2 regions of the Clostridium fessum genome follow, and region 1 is predicted to be linked to the other one. Evidence: riboswitches for the same ligand, from Rfam matches in the RefSeq annotation. Region 1 holds a riboswitch; the other holds the start of a gene.

The links. A riboswitch is a leader RNA that binds a small molecule or an ion and turns the genes downstream of it on or off. The one in region 1 is predicted to bind cyclic di-GMP.
Region 2: another riboswitch for cyclic di-GMP. It lies ahead of spo0A (sporulation transcription factor Spo0A); the one in region 1 lies ahead of PG862_RS06620 (ABC transporter substrate-binding protein).

What each region holds. Positions count from the first base shown of each region.
Region 1 covers NZ_JAQEQF010000004.1:67,389-71,823, forward strand. The annotation lists gene PG862_RS06610 (ATP-binding protein) at 1-798, opposite strand, end outside; gene PG862_RS06615 (helix-turn-helix domain-containing protein) at 1,384-1,716, shown strand; cyclic di-GMP riboswitch class I at 1,851-1,926, shown strand; gene PG862_RS06620 (ABC transporter substrate-binding protein) at 2,027-3,871, shown strand; gene PG862_RS06625 (ATP-binding protein) at 4,018-4,435, shown strand, end outside.
Region 2 covers NZ_JAQEQF010000001.1:280,380-284,814, reverse strand. The annotation lists gene spoIVB (SpoIVB peptidase) at 1-805, shown strand, start outside; gene PG862_RS01350 (winged helix-turn-helix domain-containing protein) at 937-1,299, opposite strand; partial or broken gene PG862_RS01345 (SpoIVB peptidase S55 domain-containing protein) at 1,394-1,510, shown strand; cyclic di-GMP riboswitch class I at 1,725-1,800, shown strand; gene spo0A (sporulation transcription factor Spo0A) at 2,229-3,035, shown strand; gene PG862_RS01335 (hydrolase) at 3,384-4,052, shown strand; gene glgA (glycogen synthase GlgA) at 4,312-4,435, shown strand, end outside.

The DNA of each region.
Region 1 (4,435 bases):
TGATTTTGCTCTGTTTGCGGTCTCTGCTTTTTCCGCAGCCTCGCGCAACAAAATCGTCTGTTCAATTTCATCTTCTCTTTTTCTTTTGTAGCCGATAAAGCAGACAGCACAAAGCAAAAACAGCACACATCCTGCCATAGTTCCAACATAAACGGATGCTCTTCTTGTTCGCTCTACAAGCCCATTCACAGACTGCATATCCATTTCAATGCATAAAGCACCAACTATTTCATCCGAATCGCCCGTTATAGGATAACAGGCTGTGAAAATAGGACCCCATGTCGTATCAACAATGTTCTGCGAATACACCGTTTCTCCTGAAAGAGCCTTGTTAATATACGGAATCATTTCATCCTCAATATAGTCTCCCGGATGTCTGACATCTCCTGCGTTGGGATCCAGACCGTCCACCACATAGATCAGCCTGTTTTCTTCATTTCGGGTGGCGGTGTATAAATATCTGGTTGAATTCAGCGTTCGAATTTCATTTAGAAACGAGGAAACCTTGTGATACATTTCTGTATTTTCATCAGATTGATGGCGGAGCGTGGCAAATTCTTCTCTTCCGATTTTTTTGTTTGCCAATTTATGGATTGCATCTGCATTTTCCATATCACGTTTGAGTTCCGTTTCAAGGGCGATATCTGTATACGATTTTTGCAGAATATATGTATATGCTGATGCCAACAATGTGATTGAAAGCGTCAAAATTGCAAATAAACCTATGGAAAACTTAGTAAATCGCTGCTTTAACTCCTGAATGTCTTTGACTGACTTCTTGTCTGCTTGTGTTTTCATTCAATTTGACTCCACTTTTTATTTCATAGAAATATGTGGAAGGGGCTGATGTAAATACCGCATCTGCAGAGCGTGCATTTTTCCATCAGCTGATTCGCTTTTCAGATTTATCCTTTAATTGTTTCCTTATCCGTTCGGATGTTCAGATTTGTTGCTGACATACGCACAACTTCCACATGGTTTACAGTATACTTACATACTCATGTTACGTCAATATAGTGTCATTATATGAGCTGTGAACTTTCTGTTAAAAGGCATCCATGTCAGATTGCGTAGCCATCTGCGAATAGCCTTTATATTCATCAGAAGGGTGATCCCTCTGGGATGGGGATTTATCCGTGGATATGCGGCTTTGCGGTATGAGAAGGTTTATTTTTTTGTTTGGGGTTTCAAACTTTTATGTGACAAACATAACTGTCTGTGTTATTATAAAAATGATATAAGCGAAAATGACTTTTGCGGAAACGAAAGTATCTTTATATTTTTTTATCCGTATACTTCCTATGATGGGGATAAATACTTGCAAAGTTGATTACTAATATTTTTTCATTATTACAGGTACAATAAGAACATGTAATAGCGGAAATGAGGTATAGTTACTTGCAGGTAGAGAAGTATATTGCGGATAAAATAACATCTTTATGTGAAAAGCGTGATATCAGTAAATACAGATTATCGCAGCTGTCGGGAATTTCCCAGTCGTCACTGGGAAGGATCATGGCGCAGGAAAACCTGCCGTCGCTGATCACACTTGAAAAAATATGTGCAGCTTTGGGCGTGACATTATCGCAGTTTTTTCAGGAAGGTAATTCAGAGAATCTGACAGAAAAACAGAAAGAAGTTCTAGGGATATGGAACGATCTGAATGCAAATGAGCAGGAAACAGTAATGTCAATGCTTCGTGGACTTCGGAAGTAGAAGAACAGTTCGAGTATATATATCGACTGTTCTTTTTTTGTTTTCAGGCGTTAAAACGGTAATGTTTTTCTTGTGTACAGTAGAGCGCTATAGTATAATAAAACCAGTTTTTTGCATAAGTTTAAAAGCTATAATAAGGAAATCGGCAAACCAGATGAAAGTCTGGGACGCAAAACTACAGGGCCTGTAAAATGGCAGCCAGTTGCATAAAATGAGGTGCACTGTCTGTCTGACAGTGCTTTTTTGTGGTGTTATTTCATAGACGTAACAATAATGACTTTATATAGGAAAGAATGAGGAAAATGAAAGTATGAAAAAGGCAAAACGTTGTCTGATAGCGGTGGTGTCAGGTGTACTTGTAGCAACTGCTGTCTTGTCTGGATGTGGACAGTCAAAGAAAGAAGTATCTAAAAATGATGAGCATCTTACCGTTTATCTGTGGGAAAATCGTTTGATGAAAAATATTGCACCCTATATCCATGAACAGTTTCCTGATCAGGATATCGAATTTATTATTGGTAACAATGATACCGATTTATACAGTTATTTTAAAGAACATGATGAATTACCGGATATCATAACAGTACGTCGATTTTCTGGAACAGATGCACAGGACTTACAGCCTTATCTTATGGATTTTGCTTCTTATGATGTTGTTTCTAAGTATTATTCCTATGCGGTGCAATATTATAAGAATGAGGAGGATGAAATCCAGTGGCTGCCAATCTGTGGTATTCCGCAGACGATCATTGCCAACAAAACACTGTTTGATCAGTATGGCATAAAGATTCCAGAAAATTATGAGGAATATGTACAGGCCTGTCAGCAGTTTTATGATAATGGCATAAAACCGTATTCCATGGATCTTGGTGAAGACTGGTCTAATAATGAAATCATCCAGGCAGCGGCAATCGGTGAGTTTACAAGCCTGGATGGTATTGAATGGCGAAACGGTGCAGAGACTGCAGCGGATGAAGTAAAGTTTGATGATACATTATGGAAACGTATTTTTTCAGAAACCAGTCAGTTTCTTAAGGACTCGCATTTTGGCAAAGAAGATATCAATATTGACATCAATACAGGAACCCAGATGTTTGTCGAGGGAAAATCAGCAATGTTTCATGGACATCCGACGGTTATGCAGCAGCTGCAGAAACAGATGGATGCGGAGCTGATCCGTATTCCTTACTTTTCACAGACATCGGATGAATCCTATGTGTATATGACTCCGTCATTAAACATTGCATTTAACAAAAACCTGGAAAAAGACCGGGAGAAACTGGATACTGCACTGGATGTGCTGGATTGTATGATTTCAGAAGAGGGGCAAAAGCTGATTGCGGATGGAAGCGGTGTTATTTCATTGAATACAGATGTTCCAACCATGATGCAGGATGTACCTGGACTGGAAGAGGAAATTAAAAATAATGCTGTTTATATCCGATATTCCGCTCAAAAATCATTTGATGCAAGTCTTGAGGCTGTTCACGGATTACTGTCAGGGGAAATGGATGAAACACAGGCTTATGATACTTTGCGCAGTGTAATGAATCGTAAAGTTCCGGAAGAAAAAGCAACGGTGAATTTTGAAAATGAATATTCCATTTCACTGAACGATAGAAATGGCCGTGATTCAGCATCTTCCATTTTAACTACGATCAGAGAAGAAAATGATGCACAGCTGGCTCTGGCACCATATTATTATTTCACTTCTTCTATGTATAAAGGAGAATGCACCAATAGCCGGGTTGGCATGATGACAGCAAAGAGTTCAGATACAGCATTATATTTTACAAAAATTAGTGGTAAACAGGTTTGTGAACTCGTGGAAAATTATTTCGCCGATGCGGATGAGAATTTTTATGTAACCAATAAATACGAATTACCAATTGCATCCGGTATGAAAATTATCGTCAATCAAGCGGAAAGTGGATTTTCATTAAAGGACTTGACAGTTAATGATAAGAAAATAGACAAAGAAAAGGAATACTCTATTCTTCTTACAGACACCACAATGTCTGTTTTGAAAAAAATAAATCCGAAATGTGAGATTGAGCAGCTTAAAGATACAACATTATCAAGTGCATGGATCGAAGCAATGTCAAAAGGACAGCAGCCGTCAGCACCGGAAGATTATATAGAGGTTGAACAGTAAAAGTGGAGATAGAACAAACGGTAAATAAAAGAAAAAAAATAACAAGGCTGTTGCTTATACTACTTATTATTCTTTTAAGCGTAGTTTGTATAAAGTATCTTATAAGTAAGTCTAGCAAGTATATCAGTGAAAATGGAAAAAGCAGTATGGGAGCTGTTGTTGAGCAGATGCAGCAGACCTATGATCTTCAAGTGAGTGGGTACTACAGCCAGCTGCAGTTGGTTAAGGAATTTTTACTTCATGAGAGGGAGCTGTCTCTTGAAACGGATATGAACAAAAGTTTCTTTGAAGCATGGGAAAAAGAATCGGAAAGTACACTTATATTCCTTCGGGAAAATGGTCAGGCAATATCAGCAGGTGGAACAAAAATGCGGATTGATATGCCAAGTAAATTTCTGCTGGACTTAAAGAATGGATACAATATTGGAAAACTGGTGCGTGTTGATTATGATCAGAAGAAAAAAGACGGTTATCTGGTTGCGATTCCATGTCAGGAATATACTATCAATGGGGAAACTTATACGGCAATTGGAAGCGTGTATGATCATTCGAAACTGGATTCCA
Region 2 (4,435 bases), on a different contig from region 1:
CTATATCGAGGCAATCAACGGGACGCCGGCGACGGACAAGAAAGATATGATACAGGCGGTCAAGGAAGCGGGAAATATGGCTCTGACACTTTCGGTGCGCCGCGAGGGAGAGACGATGGATGTACAGATGACGCCGGTACAGACGCAGGAGGGAGACTATAAGCTGGGGCTGTGGATCCGCGACGATACGCAGGGCATCGGTACGATGACCTATGTATGTGCTAACGGCGCGTTTGGAGCGCTGGGACACGGTATCAGCGACGGCGACACGGGACTTCTGGTGCAGACCTCCGGCGGCGAACTATACGATACGGAGATTCTGGGCGTGGAGAAGGGAAGTTTCGGAAAGCCGGGCGTGATGTCGGGCGTTATTTACTATGGAAATCAGTCGCGGCTGGGAAGTGTGGAGGCCAATACGGATCAGGGTATTTTCGGGACGGCAAATCCGCGCTTTTTAAGCCGGGTAAAGAACCCTGCAATTCCGATCGGTTACCGTCAGGAGGTCAAAAAAGGCCGTGCCTGCATCCGCAGCAGCGTGTCCGGGGAATTGAAAGACTACGAGATTGAGATTCAGAAAATAGACCACTCCTCCAACCGCCATAACAAGGACATGGTCATTCGCGTAACCGATCCGGAACTTCTGTCCCTGACCGGCGGGATCGTCCAGGGCATGAGCGGCAGCCCCATCATCCAGAACGGAAAACTCATCGGAGCAGTTACGCACGTTTTTATTCAGGATTCGACGCGTGGGTATGGGATTTTTGCGGAGAATATGCTGGAAGCGGCTGAAAACAGCATAAATTAAGCAAAAACAAAGAAGCACTCATCCGGGATGTTTGTCCCTTATGTGAGTGCTTCTTTTTTATAGTAAGTCCCAAAAGCAGGATTAAATTAAGACGTCAAAAGGGGAGGTGATTCCTCGCCCTTTGATGTGTTTTAAAAATGCAAATTGTTAATACTGTTAATAGCGTTAGAGGTTATTTTACGAAGATTGGGTTCGTTAAGAGCTTCGTTTGCAAGGCTTTTTAGTTCTATAATACCTTTTTCTGTAATAGACCAGTTGTTACGAATTCCTGATATAAACAAACCGTCTTGTGCTAAATGCTTTCTAACAAACGCAAGATCGTTTCGCCATACAAGTTCGTTCCGGTTATGTTTTGTTTCTAAATCATGTTGATCAAAGGTCATCCAATGATTATCTTCAATATAATCCAAAACATTATTTTTTGTGACATTTGTTCTTAAATAATAAGAACTTAACAAGAGTAATAAACGTTTTTCATTTTCCAAAGACATCATATGCATATTCACCTCACATTTTTTAATTATATCATCCAAAAATAATAATACAAGCTATATTACTTTTTATTGTTGTCCATAATGACAATCACTCGTGAGCGGCAGCCCCATCATCCAGAACGGAAAACTCATCGGAGCAGTTACGCACGTTTTTATTCAGGATTCGACGCGTGGGTATGGGATTCTGGTGGAGAATATGCTGGGACATTGAATCTGGATGCAAAGTAACTGTTTACGGGTGGGAATTTTCTGAACTTAAAATTCCATATGATACAGTTCTGGCAGCAGATTTTGCCGATTTTGAATGCGCAGCATCGGCAAAATCCTGTTGCTGGGCACACGTGTGTGAACAGTAACATGCAAAGTACAAAGTTTTTGCTCTCTTTATTGACAGGATATAAAAAAAGCGTATATAATAGAGCAAATTACATATTTGGCAAAACAGTTGAAAAGCTGCGACGCAAAGCTATAGGGCCTGTAAAATGGCAGCCAGTTGCATTAACACGATAACAGAGTATGTTATAGTTGTATGGCTATGGCGTAACTCTGTTTTTTTATAGGAATTTATCGAAACTTGATCTGCAAAGATGGAATTTTCATGTTCAGAAACCGGTCGTGGAGGCTTTTTAATTGCGTGTATTTTGTGTGTCTTTCGACCGGAATCGGTAAAACGTGGTGATAAGGGATCGTTAGATAGGCGTATGGCGGCTGGGCGGTAGAAGGTTTATAGCGGAATCTTAACAGATACGGTTAGCTACAATACATGCTTATATATAGTTTGCATCTTGTGTAATTTATTTTGCATCAAAAGAATTGATAGACAAAATGAGCGTTGAGTGTCGAACTGCGCGATCAAAACGAGTTGAAACTTGTTAAAAAAAGAATTTATAATTATTTTAATCATCACAGGTGCCGAGGAGGAGAATATTATGGCAGAAATGAAGATTGCGATCGCAGAGGATAATCGTCAGGCATTGGATATGCTTGGAAATATACTGGAAAGTGATAAGGAGATTCAGGTGGTCGGAAAAGCGGAAAACGGAACCGATGCCTATAATATGATCGTAAAGACAAAGCCGGATATTGTATTTCTGGACGTAGTGATGCCGGGAATGGATGGAATTTCGGTTATGGAGCGCATCAAGACAAATCAAGACTGTTCAGCTGACACTTCCTTTGTTATGATTACAGCTGCGAGCAGCGAGAATCTGACAGCGGATGCTTTTCGGATGGGCGCCTGTTATTACATAGTAAAGCCATTTTCGAAGGAGGCGGTTTTAGACAAGGTACATCGCCTGAAGAATTACAGGAACCGCGCTTCGACCCTGGCGGGCAACCGGAAGGTGGAGCCGTATATGGTGTCGGCGGAATATGAAAGACAGAATCTGGAGAGCGATGTGACGCAGATTCTGCATGAGATTGGGATTCCGGCTCATATTAAGGGATATCAGTACCTGCGGGATGCGATTATTTTGTCAGTCAGTGATAAAGAAATGCTCGGTTCTGTGACGAAAATCCTGTACCCGACCATCGCCAAGAAGCGCCAGACCACTTCAAGCCGTGTCGAGCGGGCAATCCGCCACGCGATTGAGGTCGCATGGAGCCGCGGCAAGATGGACACGATCAACGATCTATTTGGATATACCGTCAGCACAGGGAAAGGAAAGCCGACCAATTCGGAATTTATCGCATTGATTGTTGATAAGATTTGCCTGGATTATAAGCGGGATGTATAAAATCGTGCGGTGCTTTTTGGAGTCGAAAGTGCTGTAAGCCTTTTTAACGTTACTGTTCATGGGTAGGCACTTTTGGAACCGAAAGTGCCGTAAGAAAACGTGGTGGCAGCAGGAATTTGCCGTATTTAAATGCGAAGCCACGGCAAATTCCGTTACTGGGCACGTATGCGTGAACAGTAACTTTTTAACACGATTGTAACACATTTATGAAAGTGACTGATTGCATGGGTAAATGTGTGTATGATAAGATAAAGGGGAAATAAAAGATGCAGGACTGAAAAACTGCCCCTGTATAAAACAGCTGGACAGAGAGGTCAGGAAAGCAGCTAAAAGAACGGAGAATTGCCTATGAAAAAAAAAGTACCGGCGTACAATGGAACCCTGCGGGATCACACGATTATGTGTCCGTATTGTATCAGTGAATGTTCAGGAATCCGCATCTTTGGAAAGCGTATCAAATCGATCGCCTTCTCAACGGATGTGGCAATCATCAAAAATATCAACGCGGATGCGATCATCGCAGTTTATCCGTTTACTCCGCAGGCAGCTATCTCACAGTCGATCATCAGCATCTCGGATGTGCCGGTGTTTGTCGGGGTCGGCGGCGGTCTGACCGGAGGAAAGCGTTCCGTCCGTCTGGCGCTTCAGGCAGAACATCAGGGAGCCTACGGTGTAGTGGTCAATGCGCCGATCGCGGATGAGGTCATCACGGAGATCAAGCGGGTGGTTGACATTCCGGTCATTGCGACGATTGCTTCGGTTCACACGGATGTCCGCCGCAAACTGGAGGCGGGAGCCGATATTTTAAATGTATCAGGCGCTGCCGCCACCGCATCGATGGTAGCCGAGATCCGGAAGGAGTATCCGGACGTTGCCATTATCGCGACCGGAGGACCGACTAACGAATCGATTTTGGAGACGATCGAGGCAGGAGCCAATGCGATCACCTACACGCCGCCGTCCAACGGCGAGCTGTTTGCGCGGACGATGAAGAAATACAGGGAGATCAATCCCTGATTATACAAAAGGCGGGGCCGAAGAGAAAACATAATTTTCTTTTCGGCTCCGCCTTTTATTTTATGCGGTAAAATTTATAATTCATCCGGTACTATGCAAAATATCCAATTCAGAAAATACAGTCTGCAAATCGGAACTATTTGTCATATATTTCCCGATTTTTTTCTCTGTCGCCTACTTTCTAATTCCCTGATTCTATTGTATAATAATTTTAATAGGGTGCCAGATCGCGAGCGGGCACGGTTGGGAGGTAGTAGCTATGAAGAATATTCTGTTTATTGCATCGGAGGCGGTTCCATTTATCAAAACAGGAGGTTTGGCAGACGTTGTCGGATCCCTTCCAAAATGTTTTGATAAGCAGTATTTTGATGTGCGTGTCATGA